2 regions of the Brevibacillus aydinogluensis genome follow, and region 1 is predicted to be linked to the other one. Evidence: riboswitches for the same ligand, from Rfam matches in the RefSeq annotation. Region 1 holds a riboswitch; the other holds the start of a gene.

Region 1 (11,527 bases):
ATTGAAAAAGGGCTGATCAACCAAACGATCAAGGTGGCCGACCTGCCCGCCATCTGGAACGACAAAATGAAGGAGTACCTCGGCATCGTCCCGGCCAACGACAAGGAAGGCGTGCTGCAGGACGTGCATTGGGCGGGAGGCAGCTTCGGTTACTTCCCCACCTATTCGTTGGGCAACGTCTACGCCGCCCAGTTTACCCATGTGATGCGCAAGGAGCTCAGCGGCTACGATGAACTGGTGGCCAAGGGCGAGTTTGGACCGATTCGTCAGTGGCTGAAGGAGCGCATCCATCAGCACGGCAAAACAAAGAGCCCAAACGAGCTGGTGAAGGAGATCACCGGCGAGGGGATCAACGCATCGTACCTGATGGACTATCTGGAAAGCAAGTACACGTACATCTACAAGCTGTAAGAAGAGTGAGCGCCTCGCAAGTCGAGGCGCTCAGCGTGTAGACAAAGTTCGCGGCGCATGGGAGATCGGGCCCGCTCGCTCGCTTCACGCCCAGCACAGAAGCGGATGAAGTCCGCTCCAAAACGAGACGCGGGCAGGGGACAAACATTTGGGTGTTTCGATGAAGTGAGACTTGTGTCCCCTGTTGGTCCCCGCGTCTTCGTTTTTCCGCTGAGCCGGTCGTCAAAGGAGCTCGCTTGGCCCATCTCTCCATGCGATGCACATTGTCTTTCGCTTCGGTTGATGAATGGTCAGGCCTTTCGGCCTGGAAATCATTTTCTTATGGACGCTTATTCAATGAACCGTTTGTCTTCAGTCTGAGCGCTCGCAAGTCGAGGCGCTCTCAGTGTATACAAAGTCGTGTTCAATGGGGCAAAAGGAGGTGCAACGGTGGTACACTTTACTGAAAAATGGCTGCCCACCTACATCCGCCGCGATCTGATTGTGCTGTTCTGCGGCATTAATCCGGGGCGTGTATCGGCGACAGTCGGCTATCACTACGCCAATCCGTCCAATCTGTTTTGGCGCGGGCTGTACGAAGGCGGCCTTACCCCCCGGCAGCTAAAGCCGGAAGAGACGGCATGCCTGCTTGAGTACGGATACGGCATCACTGATCTGGTCTGTCGCCCCACCCGCTCCTCCGGTGAGCTGCGGGAAGCGGATTTCTCTGCCGGAGCGAAACAGTTCCGGCAGATGGTCCAGACGTACCGTCCCCGGGTCATCTGCTTTAACGGCATTACTGCGTACCGTCACGCCACCGGGCGCAAAAAGGAAGCAGTCTCGCTCGGCCTGCAGCCGCAGCTCGCCTTCGGAACCGCGGATTGGGCCGGCAGCCATCTGTTCGTCATCCCCTCCACCAGCGGCGCCAACGCCTCCTATACGCGGGAAGAACGGCTGGCGATGTTCGGTGAGCTGAGCCGTTTCCTGCGCGAGAAAGGGTGGCATCCGCTCGATCCGCAACGCACGTAAGCCCCCGCCCCGCAAGGTACGGCAGACAGCATGCACCAAAAAAAGACTCGGGCACGACGGTACCGATGGCGATACCGCCCGCCCGAGTGATGTTGGCACGGTTGGTTGCAGGCATCAGGCCTTTGCGGCCGTTTTCAGCAATTGGCTCTGCTGACGAACGTACTGGATCAGCTCCACGCTCATCTGGTAGTAGTTAAACGGCGTGATCAAATAGATTCCGTTGAAGTAGGTGATGGCCACGTCCAGCAGCTCCTTGGCCATCTTGATGCCTTCCTGTCTGGCCGCTTCTCCCTGAACACGCCTCATCCGCTCCCTCGCTTCGTCGGAGAGCTTGATCCCCGGCACTTCGTTGTGCAGAAATTCCGCGTTGCGCGAGCTGGTCAGCGGCATGATCCCGATAAACACCGGAATCTTGATGTGTTTCGTCGCATCGTGGACGAGCCGGATTGACTCTGCGTCGTACACAGGCTGCGTCATGATGAAGTCGGCTCCAGCCTCCACCTTTTTCTCCAGCCGTTTGATCGCGGCTTCGATGTGGCGCACGTTGGGGTTGAAGGCTGCGCCCACGATGAACTGCGCCTTTTGTTTCAGCGGCCGGCCGGAGAACGAGATGCCTTCGTTGAGCTGTTTGACCATGCGGATCAAGTCAAACGACGTGACATCAAACACCGAGCTGGCTCCCGGCAAGTCACCAAAGCGGGAGGGGTCGCCGGTCACCACCAGCACCTGGTCGATGCCGAGCGCGTGCAGTCCCATCAAGTGAGACTGCTGCCCGATCAGATTGCGGTCCCGGCAGGCGATGTGTACGAGCGGATCGATGCCGTACTGGCTTTTCATGATCGCTCCCAGCGCCATGTTGCTCATCCGAACGTTGGCCAGCGAGTTGTCCGCCAGGGTGATGGCGTCCGCTCCGGCCTTGTGCAGCTCAAAACAGCCGGTCAAGAATCCTTCTGTGTCCAGATCCTTTGGCGGGTCAAATTCTACAATAATTGTAGTGCCGGTTTTGACCCGCTCCACGATGCTGGGTTTCTGCCGCTCCCTGACGCTGTACGAGGCGACGGACGGCCGCTCCGTCAACGCTTCGGACGGGTTGACGCGCGGCAGCGGTGCAAGTCCCTTCAGCGCTTCCGCCATGGCCCGGACGTGGTCCGGCGTGGTTCCGCAACAGCCGCCCAACAGGCGCACGCCTTGTTCCCGGAGGCGCAGCGCGCTCTCGGCAAAGTACTCCGGTGAGGACTTGTAGGCGTACTCGCCGTCGCTGATGCCGAGCCGGCCCGCATTGGGAAAGGCGGAGAGCAGCGCCCCATCCGGCACGCTCGCGCTCTCGAACGAGCGGAGAATCTCAGCCGGCCCCAGCCGACAGTTGAGACCGATGATGTCCGCCCCCGCCTTTTGCAGCTGGGAAAACGCCTCCGTCAGCGTATAGCCGTCACGGGTCCGTCCCACGTCCAGCGTCGCCAACTGGCAAATCAGCGGCAGGCCGGTGAGCGGGCGGATCACGTCAATCGCGAGCAGCAGTTCCTCCAGGTCGAGAAACGTTTCCAGAATCAAGCCGTCCACTCCGGCGTGCAGCAGCGCGATCGCCTGCTCTTCAAACTGATCGCGGTACTCGTCCAGCACTTTTTTCCGCACCCGTCCGGCGATGATGGAGCCGATGCTGCCGACGACATAGGCGTCGTCCTGTGCCGCCTCCCGGGCGATTGTGACGGCGACGCGGTTGATGCGCGTCACCTTGTGCTCCAGCCCGTAACGGGCGAGCGCGTCCCGATTGGCGCCGAACGTGTTGGTTTCCATTAAGCGCGCTCCTGCCTCGTAATACGCCTTGTGCACGTCGTACACCAGGCGCGGATTAGTCAGGCACAGTTCCTCAAAACTGACGCCCACCGGCACCCCCGAACGGTACAACTGGGTCGCCATCGCCCCATCCCCGACCAGCAGGTGGTCTCGCAAATATTCGCGCAAATCTTTTTTGGCTGTCAAATCCATCCCTTCTCTCCCATTGCTCTGTGAAAAGTCTATCGGTCTACAGGTCGAACGCGGACGGGCCGGCGTTGAAATACCGCGCCTCCGGATGGGCGAAGACCATCGCCGAGACGGAGGCTTCCGGCTCCATCATGAACCCTTCCGTAAGCTGGATGCCAATGTCCTCCGGTTTCAATAAACGGAACAGCTTGGCCTGATCCTCCAGGTTGGGGCAGGCCGGGTAACCGAACGAGACGCGAATCCCCTGATAACGGGCACCAAACCGCTCCAGCATGGTCATCTCCGCCGGATCGGGGAAGCCCCAGACGTCCCGCATCACGTGGTGCAGCCGCTCCGCGAAGGCTTCCGCCAATTCCAGCGCCAGCGCCTGCAGGACGTGGGAACGGAGGTAGTCCCCCCGCTCTTTCAACAGGGCGGAGCGCTCGCGGATGCCGGAGCCGGCCGTCACGGCCAAAAACCCGACGTAATCCATCTCGCCGCTCTCTACTGGCCTGAGGAAGTCAGACAGACAGAGATACGGTTCCTCCTGCTGACGAGGGAAGTGGAAGCGCTCCAGCAGACGGCTGTGGTCGCGCGGATCGTAGACGAGGATGTCGTCGCCATCCGCCTGGGCGGGGAAAAACTGATACATCCCGTGCGCCGTGATCGTGCCGTCCTGATTGGCTTCCGCCAGCAGCTCCTGCACCAGCTGATACAGCCCGGTCACTTTTTCATCTCCGGTCTCCAGCAGTTTCTCCACGTTGCCGCGGACGCCGAGATGCTTGCCGAGCAGCATCCGCAGGTTGAGGTAGGGCTGCAGATGGCTGATCGGATAGTGGCGCAGCACATGCCGCTCGCAGTCGGGCGGCACGTGAACGGGCACGGTGCGGTTGACGGCGGAGCGCTTCGGCTTGAGCGATGACGCCGCTGTTTCGGCCTGCTTCGTCGTCGACGCTTCCTCTTCCGCTGCCTGCTGAGCCGCACGCAGCTTTTCCCGTTCCACGGGGTCCTGCAGGCGGTTGACCAGGTCGAGCCCATCCATCGCGTCCTTGGCGTACAGCACGATTCCCTTGTACTCCGGCGCGATCCGGTTGGAGGTAAACTTGCGGGTCAGGGCCGCGCCGCCTACCAACAGCGGCACGTCAATCCCGGCTGCCCGCAGGTCCTGGGCGGTAATCACCATCTGCTGCGCCGACTTGACCAGCAGGCCCGACAGGCCGATCGCGTCTGGCTGCTCTTCACGGCAGGCGGCAATCAGCTGCTCCGGCGGCACCTTGATGCCCAGGTTGACCACTTCGTACCCGTTGTTGGCGAGGATGATCTCCACCAGGTTCTTGCCGATGTCATGCACGTCCCCTTTTACCGTCGCCAGCAAAATTTTCCCTTTGGTGGCCGTCTCCGTCTTTTCCATGTAAGGTTCCAGGAACGATACGGAGGCCTTCATCACTTCGGCGCTCTGCAGCACTTCCGCGACGATCAGTTGGTTGTCGTTGAACAGCCGGCCTACCTCTTCCATCCCGGCCATCAGCGGACCGTTGATGATTTCCAGCGGCGTGTATTTCTCCAGCGCCAGCTTCAGGTCGTCCATCAGCCCGTCCTTGGAGCCTTCCACCACGTAACGGGCCAGACGCTCTTCCAGCGTGAGCGACGACGCTTCCACGCGTACTTCCTTTTTCTTCTGCCGGTAAAACTCGGTAAAGGCGGCCAGCGTCTCGTCGTTGGTCTCAAACAGGAGCGCCTCTGCCAATCGCCGCTCCTCTTCCGGAATGGAGGCGTAGCGTTCCAGCTTCTCGGTATTGACGATGGCGTAATCAAGTCCGGCCAGAGTCGTATGGTAAAGGAAGACGGCGTTCAGCACCTCCCGTCCGGCCGCCGGCAGCCCGAACGAGACGTTGCTGATGCCGAGAATCGTCTTGCACTCCGGCATCGCCTCCTTGATCAGGCGGAGGCCTTCCACCGTCTCGCGGGCGGAGCCGATGTACTGCTCGTCGCCGGTGCCCACCGGAAAGACCAGCGGATCGAAAATGATGTCGCGCGGGTTAACCCCGAATCGATTGACCAGCAGATCGTAGGCGCGTTTGGCCACTTCCAGCTTCCGTTCCCGGGTGACTGCCATGCCGGTCTCGTCGATCGTGCCGACGACCACAGCCGCGCCGTACTTGTGAATCAGCGGCGCCACCTGTTCAAACCGCTCCAGCCCGTCTTCCAGGTTGATCGAGTTGAGAATCGCCTTGCCCTGCGAGTACCGCAGTCCAAGTTCCATGACGCGCACGTCGGTGGAGTCGATCATCAGCGGCGCTTTCACTTTTTTGATGACAAACTGCAGGAACTTCTCCATGTCCCCGTACTCATCCCGGTCCGGGTCGGCGAGACAGATGTCAATGATCTGTGCCCCCCGCTTTACCTGGGCGCGGGCGATGTCGGACGCTTCCTCGTACTTCCCGGCCGCGATCAGGTCGCGGAATTTTTTCGACCCGATCACGTTGCTCCTCTCTCCGACAAGCAGCGGCCGATTGTCTGCTTCCGCGTAGACGACCTCGATCCCCGACACGGCGCTGACCGGCTGTCCGGCCGGGACACGGGGCTTGCAGTCCTTCAATGCTTCCGCCAGCGCGCGGATATGCTCCGGCGTCGTGCCGCAGCATCCTCCGGCGACGTTGAGCCAGCCCTGCTCGGCAAACGCCCGCATCTTGGCGGCCAGTCCGTTCGGCGTCTCGTGGTAATGGCCGTTTTCATCCGGCAGGCCGGCGTTGGGATAACAGCTCACCCCGCACTGGGCCAAATTCGCCAGCGTGCGCAGATGGTCACGCATGAACTCCGGCCCGGTGGCGCAGTTCAGACCAATGGTAATCGGCTTCAGATGCTCCAACGAGACGTAAAACGCTTCGATGGTTTGCCCGGCCAGGGTCGTGCCCATCGGCTCAATCGTGCCGGAGATCATCACCGGCACTTCCCTGCCCAGCTCCGCGAACGCCCGGCGAATGCCGATGCCGCCGGCCTTGACGTTTAAGGTGTCCTGCGAGGTCTCCAAAAGCAGCGCATCCACGCCGCCGATCAGCAGCCCTTTCGCCTGCCGGTAGTACGCTTCCACCAGCTCTTCAAAGGTGACGCCTCCCGTCAGAGACAGCGTCTTGGTCGTCGGCCCCATCGAGCCTGCGACGTAACGCGGCCACTCCGGGGTGGAATAGGCATCAGCCGCTTCCCGTGCCAGCCGGGCTGCAGCGATGTTGATCTCCAGATCTTTGTCTGCCACGTCGTACTCGGCCAGGACGATCGAGGTGGCACCAAACGTGTTGGTCTCCACGATGTCCGCACCCGCCTCCAGGTATTTTTCATGAATGGAGCGGATCACGTCAGGACGGGTGAGATTGAGCAGCTCGTTACAGCCTTCGTAGGCCTCACCGCCAAAATCATCAGCAGTCAGGCTGGCCTGTTGCAGCATCGTCCCCATCGCACCGTCCAGAATCAGAATTTTCCGGTAAAGCTGTTCACGAAGACTTATTTTCATGGGGCAAACTCCTTTTCTTCCAAACTCACACGCATTGGTCCGTGTACAATAAAAAATCCTCTTCTGTGTGCAACAAGAAGAGGATTTGTCCGCGAAACATACACGCATGACCATCCTCTTATCTTTCAAAGCACACGCTTTGCTGGAATTGGCACCTGGTAATCCGGTTGCCGAGGCTTCATTGGGCCAGTCCCTCAACCTCTCTGGATAAGAGTCGTCACTGTCTGTTATGCAGTTTTGTCAAACGGTAACGATGTTTGAATGTATCTTAACACCCCCTTTTCCTCGCGTCAATGTAGAATTTGTCTATTTTCTCCAGACTGCCCCCGCCCATTTTTTGCGAGCTGGTCATTCGCCCACAACAACCGGCACATTCGTGTATAGACTAAAGCATACGGAAAGGAGGGGAAACAACAATGAGTACTTCCTACTGCGGTTCCGGCTTTTTCGGTGACACGTTCGCAATTGTGCTCGTTCTGTTTATCCTGTTGGTCATCGTCGGGTGTTCGAACGACTGCAACTAAACGAGTGCGTACATCAACAAGGAGCCTAGCTAAACCTAGGCTCTTTTTTCGCTGGACAACCCTGTCCGCCTGCCGTTCCCTGCGGGACGTTTGCGCCTGATGCTGGTTCGTTGTCAGCCGCTGTCCGTTTTTGCTATGATGAAAAGCGATTCCGTACAAAGGAGCGAACCGCTGTGGATCAATTGGTACCCTGTAACCGACAGGAATTCCTCTCTCGCCTGGAGACGGTGAAAGAGTTGGAGCACACGGATTTTGAGACATATTCAATCGTCAAGAATCAAGCGACGGGGCAGCACTACCTGCGTTATTCGTTTACGCATCTCAACCTGTTTGAAGGAGGCAGGCGGGACGAATACGACCACTTCCTCCCGCTGGAATCGGACGACGTGCTGGGCATTCTGTTTGGCGACCAGCCCTATCGCTTTCCCGATCACTGGCGCTCTCCCTATCTGCGCAGCGGGACGGATGAGCGGCTGATGCCGTTTGATCCCAGTGAAAACCACGATCTTAAGGAAGCGGCCGAAGCAGAACGATCGCTGCTCGCCAAGCTGGCCCAGTACAAGCGGCAGTGGCAGTCGGCCGACGACAAGGAACGGCTGACGCGGGACCTGTTCCACGATTTGGACGATTTGCTGAAAAAACCGGAAGAGTGAGTTGCATCCCGCAGGAGATGCCGCTATAATGCTAGAAGAATATCGTTGTCGCTGAAGAGGAGAGTACTCCGTCAGAAAGCAGAAGCGAGCCGGGGACGGTGGGAGCCCGGTGCAAACTGACGCGGGGAAGCGCACCTCGGAGACGCGTCCTGAAGGTCCGGACAGCCGGATTGCGTAGGGCACGCCGGGTCTGCCCGTTACCGCAGGCAAAGCGGCTTTCGCCTTTTCCCGTGCGGGAGGCGAGAGCAACAAGAGTGGCACCGCGGGAGTACAACCTCTCGTCTCTTCCCTGATGAGACGCAGAGGTTTTTCTATTTTTTAGATTCCAGACCGAAAGGAGAATTCCATGAGCTATAAGCATCAAGCGGCCAGCATCATTGCCGCAGCACTCACCCGCCTCGGCGCGGACCAATTTACCGCCGAAACCGTATACGACATGCTGGAAACGCCACCCAATCCCAGCATGGGGGATATCGCCTTCCCCTGCTTCCAACTGGCCAAGGCGCTTCGCAAAGCGCCGCCGCTGATCGCCTCCGAACTGGCCGGCGAGGTTAGCGGTACGCCGATCCGCGAAGTCAAGGCGGTCGGTCCGTACCTCAACCTGTTCCTCGATCAGCAAAGCGTCGCCCGCGACGTAATCGGCACGATCCTGACGCAGGGCAGCGCATACGGCAGCCGCGACATCGGTAAAGGGCGCAATGTGCCGATTGACCTCTCCTCTCCCAATATCGCCAAGCCGTTCTCCATGGGCCACCTGCGCTCCACCGTAATCGGCAACGCGATCGCCAACATCTTGGAAAAACACGGCTACCGTCCGATCCGCATCAACCACCTGGGCGACTGGGGGACGCAGTTTGGCAAGCTGATCGTCGCCTACAAGCTGTGGGGTGACGAAGAAAAAGTAAAAGCCGAGCCGATCAAGGAGCTGCTCCAGCTCTACGTCCGCTTCCACGAAGAGGCAGAAAAAGACCCGTCGCTGGAAGATCAGGGACGCGAGTGGTTCAAAAAGCTGGAGGACGGAGACGAGGAAGCGCGCCGCCTCTGGCAGTGGTTCCGCGACGAGTCGCTGAAAGAATTCATGAAAATCTACGACCTCATGGGCGTTCGATTTGACTCGTTCCACGGCGAGGCGTTCTACAACGACAAGATGGACCGCGTCGTCGCCATGCTGGAGGAACAAGGGCTGTTGACCGAATCTGAGGGCGCCCTGGTGGTCAATCTGGACGAGTATGACATGCCGCCGTGCCTGATCAAAAAATCGGACGGTGCCACTCTGTACGCCACCCGCGACCTGGCAGCCGCCCTGTATCGGAATGAGACGTACGACTTTGCCAAGGCCCTCTACGTCGTGGGCAACGAGCAGCGCCTCCACTTCCAGCAGCTGTTCAAAGTGCTGGAAAAGATGGGCTTTGAATGGGCCAAGGAAATGTACCACATCCCGTTTGGCATGATGCTCAAGGACGGCAAGAAAATGTCCACCCGCAAAGGAAAAGTGGTCCTGCTGGAAGAAGTGCTGGCTCAGGCCATCGAAGACGTGCTGAACGTGATCCGGGAGAAAAATCCGTCGCTGGAAAACAAGGAAGAGGTGGCTAGACAGGTTGGGGTTGGTGCGGTCATCTTCCACGACCTGAAAAACTACCGCCTGAACGACATCAATTTCTCCTGGGAGGAAATGCTTACGTTTGAAGGCGAGACCGGTCCGTACGTCCAGTACACGCACGCCCGCGCCTGCTCGCTGCTGCGCAAGGGCGAGTACGTGCCGATCAGCGAGGTGACGCTGCCCGAAGGCGCCCTGGACAGCAAGGAAGCCTGGGCGGTCATCACGCTGCTGAACAGCTTCCCGGAAGTGATCGACCGGGCGCGGGAGCAGTTTGACCCGTCGCAGATCGGCAAATACGTCATCGACCTGGCGCAGGCGTTCAACAAGTTCTACGCCAATGTCCGCATCCTGGCGGAAGAAGCAGACGTCAAGACGACCCGTCTGCAATTGGTCGCCGCCGTGGTGACAGTGTTGAAAGAGGGGCTGCGCCTGCTCGGAATCGCCGCGCCGGAAGAGATGTAATCGCCTGTTGACGAAAATACACCCGTCAAAAAAGCCGACGTTCCTGTTGTGACAGGACGTCGGCTTTTCTTTTCAATGGTGAACAGGTGCTACTTTTTCCCAAACCACGTCTTGCCGAGCAGTTCCACCACCTGCTTGGACAGGGAGCGCGGCGGCTCTGTTTCGGCGCCGGACGCGTCGACGAGACGGTACAACAGCGCCTTGTCGTCTGCCGGGTCCGACTTGGTCTCCAGCGTCAGTGCGCCAATCGTCCCCGCTTTCGTCCATTCCTCGATCATGATCTGATACTCGCCGGGAGCCAGTTCGATGTAGTCCCCGTCGGGCAGGTCGATCACGGCATAGCCGTCATGCTCGATTTCCGCATCGTATGTATGTCCGTTTGCCGCCTCATACAAGGCCAGCTCTTCCGGATTGTTCAGGTTTTCCCGGAGCGGAGCAAAATCCTCGATGGTAACCTTGACTCTTCGTTTCACACAGACTCCTCCTCGCTGACAGCGCACTGTACGGTTTACTCTCACACTCTACCATACGACCGGTCAGCCTGTCACGGCCCGGCCAGCTGTCGCACCAGGGCAATTTCCTCCCGGTGGTCCCCGCCGGGCGGACGGGGCGTTTCCAGCACGACCGGAATTCCCCGCAGTTCTGGTGTCCGCAGCAGCGAGACGAACGCTTCCCTGCCGATCGCACCACGCCCGATCGGCGCGTGCCTGTCGCGAAAGGAGACGGCCGGATACACCGAATCGTTGAGGTGAACAGCGGCCAGCGCGTCCAGATACCCGAGATTCCGCATGCGGTCGGCCACCTGCTCCCAGTCGTCTCCCGTCCACAGCCCGCTGGCAAAGGCGTGGCACGTGTCGAAGCAGAAGCCCACCTTTTCCGGATGATTCAGCAGCTGCCGCACCTGGGTCAGTTCTTCCAGCGTTGTCCCCATGCGGCTGCCCTGGCCCGCGTTGTTTTCGATCAGCAGCTTCGCCGCACCGCTCCAGCCGTCCAGAATGTCGTTTACCATCCGGATCATCAAACGGTACCCTTCCAGCACATCCGCCCCCTTGTATTGGCCGAAGTGGACGACCACCCCGATGGAACCGCATGATTCGGCGATTTCCAGGTCGTTTCGCAGTGAATCAGCAATCGCTTCATACAATGCGCCCGGCGCTGCGGCAAGATTGACAGGATAGGACGTGTGGGCGATGGAGACGATCCCCTGCTCTCGGCAAAAGGCGCGGCATGCCTCTGCATCCTTCGGGTCGAACGCTTTGAGCGTCAGACTGCGCGGGTTTTTGGGAAAGTATTGGAACGCGTCGGCTCCCAGCGCCAAAGCCGTCTTTGCTGCGGCCAGATACCCGCCGCGAATGCTGACGTGACACCCGACGTACACGCAACTCCCTCCCTGTGGCAT
Region 2 (11,527 bases), 1.8 Mb from region 1:
ACCATGTCCCGGGCCACCCGGTAGGCGTCCTCGTACAAATACCAGCCGATCCACCCGTTGGTGAAGATCAGGACGGCCCCGACGAGAAGCGAGATGGCCACCGTGTAAGCCGCGTTGCCGAGCCTGTGGCGCCATTTGCTGCGGCGGAGGATGGCGCGCTGCGTCTCTTCGGACAGCACGTCCGTTTCTCTCTCCTCCTCTCCGCCGCTGCCCAGCAAAAGCTCCTCCAAGCGTTCCGCATACAGTTCGTCCGCTGCAATCCTCGCACGGAAAGAGGCAGCTTCTTCCTTCGTCATTTCACCGCGCAGATATGCCAGCAGTTCCCGTTCCCGATCCTCATTTGCCTTGTCCGTCGTCAAGTTCATCCCTCCACATTCTGCGTAATTTTTGCCGCCCGCGAAACAATGAGCGCTTTACGTCCCCCGTGTCGATGCCCAGCACCTCGGCGATTTCCGCGTAGCTGAGCTGTTCGTAATGCAGCAGGATCACCTGTTTTTGCTTCTCCGGCAGCCGGTCCAGGCACGTCCGCAGCGATGACCACGCCTCTTGGCTCAGCAGCGTCCGCACCGGGTCCGCCGCCGCCCCGTCCGGCTGTTCCGGAATCTTCTCCACCAATCGCCACGGACGCTTCTTCCGCCTCCGATGCCAGTCCACAAACGTGTGGTAGGCCGCCTTGTACAGCCAGGGGCGCACCTTTTCCCCACGATAGTCATCCAGGTATTGATACGCCCGAAAAAAGGTCTCCTGCGTCAGGTCTTCCGCCTGCACCCGGTCAACGGTCAATCGGCAGAGGTAGCGGTATATGTCGTTGACGTACAAGCGGTACACGTCTTCCAGTCCGACCTTTTCCACGGATTCACACCCTTTCACTCCTATCCACGCACATGGCGAGGAAAAGTTCCACCGCGCCGCAGCATTTTTTCAAAATATTGAGGTTTATGGTAAAATAAGGGGTATTATAACACGGTGTCCAAGGGGCGATTTGATGGGGTATGGCATCGACCTGCTGGAGCACATGCGGGCATTGGAGCAGAAACTGATACGGGAAGGACTGGACAGACCGCTGGAGTATATCCATTTCCGGTTTGCAGACAATTCCTTCCGCTACACGATTACGCCGCCCGACATGCACGTCTTTGCCGAGACCGGCTGCGACGGCATTCATTACGGCTTTTTGACCGATTTCGGCCGCATCACAGATCTGGAAGAGGCCTCGATTGTTTGTGTCAGCCCGACGGACGACCCACCTTTGCGCATTATCGCACGTAATCTGGAAGACTTTTTCCGCCTGGTGGTGACGATCGGATCCGCCGGCGAACTTGGCAGTCTGGTGTCCGTCCGCACACCCCGGCAATGGGAGCGGTATTGGGCCGATCTCGCAGAAAGCAGGCATGAAGAGGCAACAGACCCGCAGTTACGAAACTTCGTTACGTGCCGCCAGACCGTTTTGCATCACATGCAGACAGACCTGGGCCTCGAACCGATTCCCGACGTCATGCGGTATCTGAACGACCTGGAGATCCAGCGCCGATCCGCTGGCTGGATTCCGACCATCGACGGGCTGGGGGTCGTGCCAATTGACGGACCGGACAGAAAGCCTGCTGCTGACTACGTGTTTCCCTTTGCCGACACCAGCAGGGATCACATACCGCTGGACGACATACGCGCCTATCTGGCCGCCGCTCCGCCTGCACACCGATGCGCCTTTGCACGCGATGCCTTTTTCTGGTGGGTGGTGGACGAAACATCTGAACTGTGGCTCCTTCTCCATAACGTACACATCCAGCACTGAATCGGCGCCAGGGCCGGATTTACTACCGGCCGGACAACGCCAGGCCCGGCTCCCTGCAGCGTGACAACAGCCTGCACATTTCCACCGATCAAGGGTTGACTCCCTGCAAGGAACGTCATATCATGGGGGTAACTGCCAAGCAAAACCGCATAGCAGACGATTCACACTCTTATCACGAGCTGGCTGAGGGACTGGCCCTATGATGCCCGGCAACCGGCGCTTTCCCGTCTGGGGGCGTAACGGTGCTAAATCCTGCGGAAATGTTTTCCGAAAGATGAGAGGAGACGCTGACTGAACGACAACCGCCTCCCCTCCTCCATGGGGAGGTTTTTTGTTGGAACACAGCGGCCCTGTCCGGCTCGTCCACAGCACGGCGGCAATCCCGCCCGCAAGCCGGGAGGGCACAGCACAAGGAGGATCATCCCATCCATGAACGAACAACGCATCCTCGTCACCTATCTGACACAAGCGAAAGACCTGCGCAAAAAAGCAGAGGGGATCGCCGTCGGGATGACCGTCGGCACCTGGACTGACCTGCCCGCCGCCAAACAGGCGGAACTGAAACCGTACCTGGGCGAAGCGGTGGACGCTCAACCGCTGGAGACGCTGGAAAACGGGGAAACGCGCGGTCTGATCACCGTCAGCTACCCGGTGCGCAACTTTACCGCCGACATCCCGTCGCTGCTGACCGGCATCTTCGGCAAGCTCTCCATGGACGGCAAGATCAAGCTGATCGACGTGCAGTTCCCGGAAGCGTTTCTCAACGGCTTTCCTGGTCCCCGTTTCGGCATCGATGGTCTGCGCAAACGGCTCGGCGTGCATGACCGCCCGCTGCTGATGAGCATTTTCAAGTCCTGCCTGGGTATGCCGTTTGACGATCTGAAAGCCCAGTTCCGCGCGCAGGCGCTGGGCGGCGTGGACTTGGTCAAGGACGATGAAATCTTTTTCGCCGATGACCGCGCCCCGTTTCTGGAACGGATCAAGGCGTTTAAACAGATTGCCGCGGAAACGGAAGCACAGACCGGCAAACCTGTCCTCTACGCTGCCAATCTGACCGGTCCGGTGCACGAGTTGAACGAGCGGGCCAAGCGGGCCGTGGAGGCTGGCGCGGACTGCCTGCTGTTCAACGTGCTGGCGTTCGGCTTTGACGCCCTGCACCGCCTGAGTGCCGACCCGGACGTCCACGTGCCGATCATGGCCCATCCGGCACTGGCAGGCGCATTCTACCCGTCGCCCGACTACGGCATCGCCACGCCGCTGCTCTTGGGCAAACTGATGCGGATCGCCGGCGCCGACCTGGTGCTCTTCCCGTCGCCATACGGCAGCGTGGCTCTGGACAAGACGGAAGCCCTGCAGCTGGCCGAGCATCTGACCGCTCCCCTGAACGGCTTGCGGCGCGCCTTCCCGGTCCCGTCTGCAGGCATTCATCCCGGCCTGGTGCCCCAACTGTACGAAGATTTTGGACAGGATCAGGTGGTCAATGCGGGCGGCGGCATCCACGGCCATCCCGGCGGGGCGACCGCAGGCGGACGCGCGTTTGTCGCCGCGATTGACGCGGTCGTCGCCGGACGTTCGCTTGCCGACGCGGCAGCCGAGTCGCCGGAGCTGGCGGCAGCCCTGGAGAAATGGGGGGGCGGACGATGAGCAAATCGCTCGTGCTGTTCTGCGACTTTGACGGCACCATTACGGAAAAGGACAACATCGTCGCCATCATGCGCCGCTTTGCTCCCCCGCAGTGGGAGGCGCTGACGGAACAAATCCTCTCCCAGCAGGTGAGCATACGCGAAGGCGTGGGCAGGCTGTTTCAGCTCCTCCCTTCCTCGCTTAAGCAGGAGATTGTCGACTTCATCGTCGAGGATGCGGTGATCCGTCCCGGCTTTGCCGAATTTGTCCGCTTTTGCCGGGACGAAGGCATCGAACTGTTGATCACCAGCGGCGGCATCGACTTTTTCGTGGAGCCGATCCTCGCCCCGTTTGAGCTGAACGTGCCCATCTACTGCAACGGCAGCGATTTCAGCGGCGAGCACATCACCATCACGTGGCCGCACCGCTGCGACGAACACTGTGACAACGACTGCGGCATGTGCAAGACGTCGATCATCCGGAGATACGACCCGGACCGCCACTTCCGCGTGGTCATCGGCGATTCCGTCACCGATCTGGCGGGCGCCAAGATTGCCGATTTCGTCATCGCCCGTTCGCTGCTGGCGCAAAAATGTGCGGAACTGGGCCTTGCGCATCGGACGTTTGCCACCTTCCACGACGTCATCGACATTGTAAAAGATTTACGTACCAAACAGGAGGTCGGCTCACCATGACAGTGACTCTGGAACAACGCGCAGACGCGTTTCGCCGGCTGGACGAAGCGAAGCTGACGTTTGCCCGCCGCGATTGGTTTCCCGGCACCAGCGGCAATCTTTCGATCAAGCTCTCTGATGACCCGCTGCAGTTTGCCGTGACGGCCAGTGGAAAAGACAAGACCAAGCTCTCCCCGGAAGACTACCTGGTGGTCGACGGGGAGTCCCGCCCGGTCGAACCGACGACGCTCAAGCCCTCGGCGGAAACGCTGATCCACGCCGTGGTCTACAAGCGCATTCCGCAGGCGGGCGCCTGCTTCCACGTGCACACCGTGTGGAACAACCTCGTGTCCGAACTCTACTTCGGGCAGCGCGCCTTTTCCATTCAGGGGCAGGAGCTGATCAAGGGACTGGGCATCTGGGAAGAAAACGCGCGCATTACCATTCCGATTGTCGAGAATTTTGCCCACATTCCGACACTGGCAGCTGCGATCGAAAAAGTGATCACACCTGATGTCCCCGGCGTGCTGATCCGCAACCACGGCATCTACGCCTGGGGTGCCAACGACTTCGAGGCGAAGCGCCACCTGGAGTCGTTTGAGTTCCTGTTTGAGTACCACGTGCGCTGGCTGCAGCTTCGCCAGACCGCCGTGTCCCTCACACACCCTCAATAAATTGAAAATCATTAAAGGAGGTATTGCATCATGGCAAAAGTACGGTTTCACGACAACAACGAGTACATTACGGCACCGGAGGAAGTTTCTAAATTCCTGCAATCCCAAGAAATCATCTATGAGCACTGGGGAGTAGACCGCCTGGATGCCAATCTGCGCGACAACTACAACCTGACCGACGAGGAAAAGCAGCAGATTCTCGACGCGTTCCGCCCGGAAATCGAGGACATCAGCAAGCGGCGCGGCTATCTCACGGCCGACATCGTCGTCCTGTCCGATCAGACGCCCAACCTGGATGAACTGCTGGTCAAATTTAAAGCAGAACATCATCACACCGACGACGAGTGCCGCTTCTGCGTGGACGGCCACGGCATCTTTGCGATCAAAGGCAAGGACGGCCGCTACTTTGACGTGGAAATGGAGCCGGGCGACCTGATCTCCGTCCCGTCCTACTCCCGCCACTACTTCACGCTGATGGACGACCGCAAGATCAAGGCGATCCGCCTGTTCGTCACTCCGGCCGGCTGGGAAGCCATCTACTAATCCGAAAACGAAAAAAAACGAAGCCGAGGGACATCCCCTCGGCTTCTGTTCATTTCACCCGTTACAGCACGTATCCGTCCGCTTCGATAACGCGGTCGGCGATGGCCCGTTTCAGGTGGACGGTGTTGATCGGCGTCCGGCGGGTCAGCTTTTTCAGGATGGACAGGCGCATGCGCAGTTCGTCGCCCTCTTCCATCGCCGCCAGCGCCTCTTTTGCCCAGCCCTCGATCCGGTCAAACGCTTCGTGTACATACAGGGTGGCGAGATCCAGCTTTTGCCGCTCGTTTTCCACGCCGTTTTTCTCGATTGCCTTTTCCGTCCGCTTCACGACGCTGTCCATCGCGTACAGCTCGATCAGCATGTCGGCGGCCAGCGCCAGGAGTTCCTGCTCCTTGGCAATCGCCTGCTGGTACTTCATCAGCGCGGAACCGGCCACCATCAGGATGATCTTGCGGGTCATCTCGATCAGGTGTTTTTCTGCCGCCAGCGGCGCTTCCTCGATTTCTTCCGGATAGTAGCTCATCAGCTCTTCCTGCAGGCCGGCGGCTGCCTGCATCAGCGGCAGTTCCCCTTTCATCGCCTTTTTCACCAGCATGTCGGGGATCAGCAGGCGGTTGATTTCGTTCGTACCTTCAAAAATCCGGTTGATGCGCGAATCGCGGTACATGCCCTCGATCTCGTATTCCTGGATATAGCCGTATCCGCCGTGGATCTGTACGCCTTCGTCCACGCAGTAATCCAGCACTTCCGAAGCAAATACCTTGTTGATGGAGCATTCGATCGCGTATTCGGCGATGGCCTTGGCCACTTCACGGCCGTCCTCCGCCTTTTCGCCAAGAGCGGAGAGGGCGGCATCGAACAGGCCGACCGTGCGGTACACCAAGGATTCCGCGGCGTAGATTTTTGCCGCCATGGTGCCCAATTTGTTCTTGATGATGGAGAAGTTGGCGATCGGCGTTTTGAACTGTTTGCGCTCCTTGGCGTAGGTGGTCGCCAGATGCAGGGCGTGTTTCGCCGAGCCAACCGCGCCGACAGCCAGTTTGTAGCGACCGACGTTCAAGATGTTGAACGCGATCACATGCCCTCTTCCCGGCTCGCCCAGCAGGTTTTCCACCGGCACGCGGGCGTCTTCGAGAATGAGCGGACGGGTCGAGGAGCACTTGATGCCCATTTTCTTCTCTTCGGCGCCGACCGATACCCCCGGGAAGTCGCGCTCCACGATGAACGCGGAGAAGTGTTCCCCGTCAATTTTCGCATAAACGATGAAGATATCGGCAAAACCGGCGTTTGTGATGAACTGCTTGGTCCCGTTCAACACGTAATGCGTGCCGTCTTCGGACAATTTGGCTGTCGTTTTGGCGCCGAGCGCGTCCGAACCGGAGCCCGGTTCCGTCAGGCAGTACGCGGCAATCCGCTTTCCGGTGGCGAGATCGGGCAAGTAGCGCTGCTTTTGCTCTTCCGTGCCGAAGTACACGATCGGCAGAGAACCAATGCCGACGTGCGCCCCAAACGTAATCGCAAACCCGCGCCCCAGCGCAAATTTTTCGCCGATCAGAGCGGAACTGATCTTATCCAGGCTGACACCGCCGTACTTCTCCGGCACGTCGGCAGCCAGGAGGCCCAGTTCCCCCGCTTTTTTCAGCAGCGATACGGACAGCTCAAAGTTTTGCTGTTCCAGCTCTTCCATATGCGGACGCACTTCATTGTTGATGAAATCCTCTGTCGTCTGCGCGATCAGTTTTTGCTCGTCGGTGATTTCCTCCAGCACAAACACGTCGTCCGGCGAACCGGCATTGATCAGAAAGCTGCCGCCGCGAATCAGATCTTTCGTTTCAGCCATCAAATCCCTCTCCCTTTTTATAAAATGTGGTGTTTCTCCGTGCCTACAGCATTTCGAACACGCCGGCGGCCCCCATGCCGCCGCCAATGCACATCGTCACGACGCCGTACTTGCCGCCGCGCCGCTTCAACTCATTCAACAGGGAAACGGTCAGCTTCGCCCCGGTGCAGCCCAGCGGATGGCCCAGGGCAATCGCACCGCCGTTGACGTTTACTTTTGCCGGGTCGAGGCCCAGTTCGCGGATGACGGCGAGTGACTGGGAGGCAAACGCCTCGTTCAGCTCAAACAGGTCCACATCGGCCAGGCTCAATCCAGCCATTTTCAGCGCTTTTGGAATGGCGACTACCGGACCGATCCCCATCACGTCGGGATCGACGCCGCCCACCGTAAACGAGCGGAATCTGGCGATCGGGCGAACGCCCAGACTGTCCGCCTTTTCCGCCGACATCACCAGTACGGCGGCTGCGCCGTCGCTCGTCTGCGAAGAGTTGCCTGCCGTGACCGTGCCCTGCACGTGGAACACCGGCTTCAGCTTGGCCAGCGCTTCCAGCGAGGTGTCAGCCCGCACGCCCTCGTCCGTGTCAAAGACGCGCTCCGTGACGTGCAGCTTGCCGTCATCGTCCACGCGGTGCTGCTTGACGGTCAGCGGCACAATCTCGTCCCGGAACTTGCCGGCGGCGATGGCGGCTGCAGCCCGCTGATGGCTTTGCAGCGCAAACGCGTCCTGGTCTTCGCGGCTGACGCCGTAGCGCTTTGCCACTTCCTCGGCTGTGTGCCCCATGCTCATGTACGCTTCCGGCATTGTCTCCATCAGCGTCGGATTGAGCGCCACCTTGTGGCCGGCCATCGGCAGCAGGCTCATGCTCTCCACCCCGCCGGCCACGATCACGTCAGCCCCGCCGGCGATAATCTGCTGGGCGGCGTAGGCGATGGTCTGCAGGCCGGACGAGCAAAAGCGGTTGACGGTAATGCCGGGAACGTTGGTCGGCAATCCGGCGCGCAGGCCGATCAGGCGGGCCATGTTCATCCCCTGCTCGGCTTCCGGTACGGCCGTCCCCATGATCACGTCCTCGATCTCGGCCGGATTAAGCTCGGGGACGCGGCGCAACAGGTTGCTCACGACCGCAGCCCCCATGTCGACGGGATGCACGTCCTTCAGGCTGCCTCGCTTCGCTTTTCCCACCGCGGTGCGGGCGCCGGCGACGATCACTGCTTCTCTCATGTCTTTCCCCCTCCCTAGTTACGCAATGGCTTGTTTTTCATCAGCATGTGCTGCATGCGCTGCTGCGTCTTGGGCGTCTTGATCAGCTCGAGGAACGCCTGCCGCTCCAGCTCCAGGATGTAGGATTCCGTCACCTCGGTGCCGGCCGGCACGCTGCCGCCGGACATGACGTAGGCGATCTTGCTGGCGATCAGTTCGTCGTGATCGCTGATGTAGCCGCTCTTTTTCATCGAATAGATGCTTTGCCGCAGGGTGGCATACCCCGACTCGCCGATGACGCGAATCTTGCGCGGCCGCTGCGGTGTATACCCCTCCTTGACCATCGTCAACACGAGCTGCTTGGCGTCGTAGAGGAGGTGATCCTGATTGATGCTGATCCGGTCGCTCGGGCGCAGGTAGCCCAGATTGATCGCTTCCTTCCCGCTGGTAGAGACTTTGGCCATGGCAATCGTCTCGAACGCACGGGCCACGAACGGGAATGGATCAACCGGCACGGTGCCGCCTTCCGGTACTTGTTCCATCGCCCGGAACAGCATCTCCTTGGTGCCGCCGCCGCCGGGCAAGAGGCCTACGCCCACTTCCACCAGCCCCATGTAGGTCTCGGCGGCCGCCTGCACGCGGTCGGCCAGGAAGCAGACTTCCACACCGCCGCCGAGCGTCATGCCGAACGGCGCCGCTACGACCGGACGGTGCATGGTGCGCAGCGCGTTCCCCACCTTGTGAAACTGTCTGACCAACATGTCCAGTTCAAACCAGTTTTCGTCCTGCGCCTCCATCAAGGCCAGAGCCAGGTTCATGCCGACACAGAAGTTTTTGCCCTGATTGCCGATCACCAGTCCGAGGAAGTTGCGCTGCACCTCTTCCACGGCGAAGGCCGCCATCTGCAGCACATCCATGCCCAGCGCGTTGTGCGGAGAGGTAAACTCCAGGCAGGCCACACCGTCGCCCAGGTCCACCAGCGCGGCACCCGCGTTTTTCCTGATCAGCCGGCCCTGTTCCTTGAGTGCCGCCAGGTTGATCTGCTCTTTCTTTTCCTCGACGTCCTTGTAGCGGCCGCCGACGGCAAATACAGCCACACGCCCGTCCTGTTTCTGATAGAACGAGGTCTTGCCGCTCGCCAGCAGTTCCTCCACCAGCGCCGGGATTGTCTCGCCCTCTTCGCGCATGCGGGCCACCGATTTTTCCACACCGATCGCGTCCCAGGTCTCAAATGGTCCCAGTTCCCAGCCGAAGCCCCATTTCATCGCCCGGTCGACAGCCACGATGTCGTCGGCGATTTCGTACGCCTTGGCCGCCGAGTAGAGCAGCACCTTCTTGAAGACGCTCCAGAGAAACTCGCTCCCCTTGTCCTTGCCGTACACAAGCGCTTTCAGCTTTTCCGGCAGCGTCTTCGCCGTCTTGGCCGCCTCCAGCGACGGAAACTTCGCCTTGACGCGCGGACGGTATTCCAGCGTGTTGTAGTCGAGTACGAGAATCTCTTTGCCATTCTCCGTCTTTACCTGCTTGAAGAAGCCCTGACCTGCCTTTTGGCCGAGCCAGCCCTTTTCCACCAACTGCAGCACCAGGGACGGCACTTCGAAGATCGCTTTTTCCGCGTCATCCGCGGTCTTGTTTTTCACGTTGTTGGCCACGTGCACATACGTGTCCAGCCCGACCACGTCCAGCGTGCGGAAGGTGGCGCTTTTCGGACGACCGATCACCGGACCCGTCAGCGCGTCTACCTCGTCGATGCCCAGTCCGAGCCGCATCATCTCCTGGATCGAGACCTGCAGGCCGAACGTCCCGATGCGGTTGGCGATGAAGTTGGGGGTGTCCTTGCAGAGCACCGTTCCTTTGCCCAGCACGAATTCGCCAAAGTGCATCATGTAGTCGACAATCGCCGGGTCCGTGTCGTTTCCGGGAATAATCTCAAGAAGTTTCAGATAACGGGGCGGATTAAAAAAGTGCGTGCCCAGGAAATGCTTGCGAAACTCGTCGGAACGTCCCGCGCATATCTCGTTGATGGAAACGCCCGACGTATTGGAGGAGACGATGGTGCCCGGCCTGCGGTGCGCCTCGACCAGTTCAAACACCTTTTTCTTTACGTCGAGGTTTTCCACGACCGCCTCGATGATCCAGTCAGCCTCGCCGAGATAGGACAGGTGGTCTTCCATGTTGCCGACAGTGATCAGGTCCAGGTTCGCCTTGTCGTAGAGCGGAGCCGGTTTTTCTTTCAGCAGCCGGTCCTTGCCGGACTGGGCGATGCGGTTGCGGACGACGGGATCAGCCAGCGTCAGTCCTTTCTTTCTCTCGTCCTCTGTCAACTCTCGCGGCACGATGTCCAGCAGGTAAACGGGGATGCCGACGTTGGCCAGATGAGCGGCGATGCTTGCTCCCATCACGCCGGAACCGAGCACGGCCGCTTTGTAGATGTTGCGTTCCATCCATTACCCTCCTCACTAAAGAAATGGGGTCCTGCGAAAAAGGCAAAACAGTCTGAACTTGCAGAGTTTTTCACGAAGGATTTCTACCTGTTCAAACGTATTCCTTTTTTTCGCCGCACATGTCACCCCTTGAATGAATGCTCATTCATTTTGCTGGTGTAAAAAAACACCCCACCGTATAAGCCCTCGCACCTGTGAGATGTTTGGCGATTCAGACGCGACTGAATGATCGCTCAGTTTTATTGTAAACGAAAAGGAGAGCGGTTGCAATCTTCATTTGCTGCTTATTCGCTCTCTCCCCTTCCCGGAAGTTTTCCCGCCGCAACAGCCAAGGACAGGGCAGGCGGCCACGTACAGGCAGCAAAGACGCAGCCGCCCCTGCCGTTTATGCCGTTACTTATGGATGATGTTGATCGACATCACCTTGCGGCCAAACGGATTTCCGTCATCCGGTTCCAGCAGGTACTCCAGCTCGTATTTGCCCACTTTGCTGTCTACGTAAGCTGCCGTGACCCACAGCTTGTTCTTGTCGGTGTCATCCTTGCGCAGCGTGAGCGTCACGCGATAGTCATGCAGCGGCACGCCGATTTTGTCGATGCTCTCCTGCGCAGACTTGCTCAGATACGCGTCCAGCCATTTCTCATTCTTGGTTTGGTGCGCATAGTTGGCGGCGGTCAGCAGCATGTTCACCGCTGTTTGCTGCCGATTTTGCGATTCCCGGAACTGTTTGGCGGCG

Evidence for each region. A riboswitch is a leader RNA that binds a small molecule or an ion and turns the genes downstream of it on or off. The one in region 1 is predicted to bind S-adenosylmethionine.
Region 2: it holds a riboswitch for S-adenosylmethionine, as region 1 does, so the genes downstream of both, Q7F15_RS03360 (2,3-diketo-5-methylthiopentyl-1-phosphate enolase) here and metH (methionine synthase) in region 1, are expected to answer to the same signal.

The regions. Positions count from the first base shown of each region.
Region 1 covers NZ_OY569118.1:2,485,705-2,497,231, forward strand. The annotation lists gene Q7F15_RS12260 (carboxypeptidase M32) at 1-411, shown strand, start outside; gene Q7F15_RS12265 (mismatch-specific DNA-glycosylase) at 841-1,419, shown strand; gene Q7F15_RS12270 (bifunctional homocysteine S-methyltransferase/methylenetetrahydrofolate reductase) at 1,534-3,405, opposite strand; gene metH (methionine synthase) at 3,443-6,889, opposite strand; SAM riboswitch class I at 7,005-7,103, opposite strand; gene Q7F15_RS12280 (YjcZ family sporulation protein) at 7,306-7,413, shown strand; gene Q7F15_RS12285 (hypothetical protein) at 7,587-8,066, shown strand; gene argS (arginine--tRNA ligase) at 8,413-10,128, shown strand; gene Q7F15_RS12295 (hypothetical protein) at 10,218-10,601, opposite strand; gene Q7F15_RS12300 (deoxyribonuclease IV) at 10,673-11,506, opposite strand.
Region 2 covers NZ_OY569118.1:696,449-707,975, reverse strand. The annotation lists gene Q7F15_RS03375 (anti sigma factor C-terminal domain-containing protein) at 1-365, opposite strand, end outside; gene Q7F15_RS03370 (RNA polymerase sigma factor) at 337-852, opposite strand; gene Q7F15_RS03365 (hypothetical protein) at 986-1,792, shown strand; SAM riboswitch class I at 1,959-2,073, shown strand; gene Q7F15_RS03360 (2,3-diketo-5-methylthiopentyl-1-phosphate enolase) at 2,222-3,436, shown strand; gene Q7F15_RS03355 (2-hydroxy-3-keto-5-methylthiopentenyl-1-phosphate phosphatase) at 3,433-4,110, shown strand; gene Q7F15_RS03350 (methylthioribulose 1-phosphate dehydratase) at 4,107-4,763, shown strand; gene Q7F15_RS03345 (1,2-dihydroxy-3-keto-5-methylthiopentene dioxygenase) at 4,794-5,306, shown strand; gene Q7F15_RS03340 (acyl-CoA dehydrogenase FadE) at 5,368-7,146, opposite strand; gene Q7F15_RS03335 (acetyl-CoA C-acetyltransferase) at 7,190-8,368, opposite strand; gene Q7F15_RS03330 (3-hydroxyacyl-CoA dehydrogenase/enoyl-CoA hydratase family protein) at 8,383-10,791, opposite strand; gene Q7F15_RS03325 (S-layer homology domain-containing protein) at 11,185-11,527, opposite strand, start outside.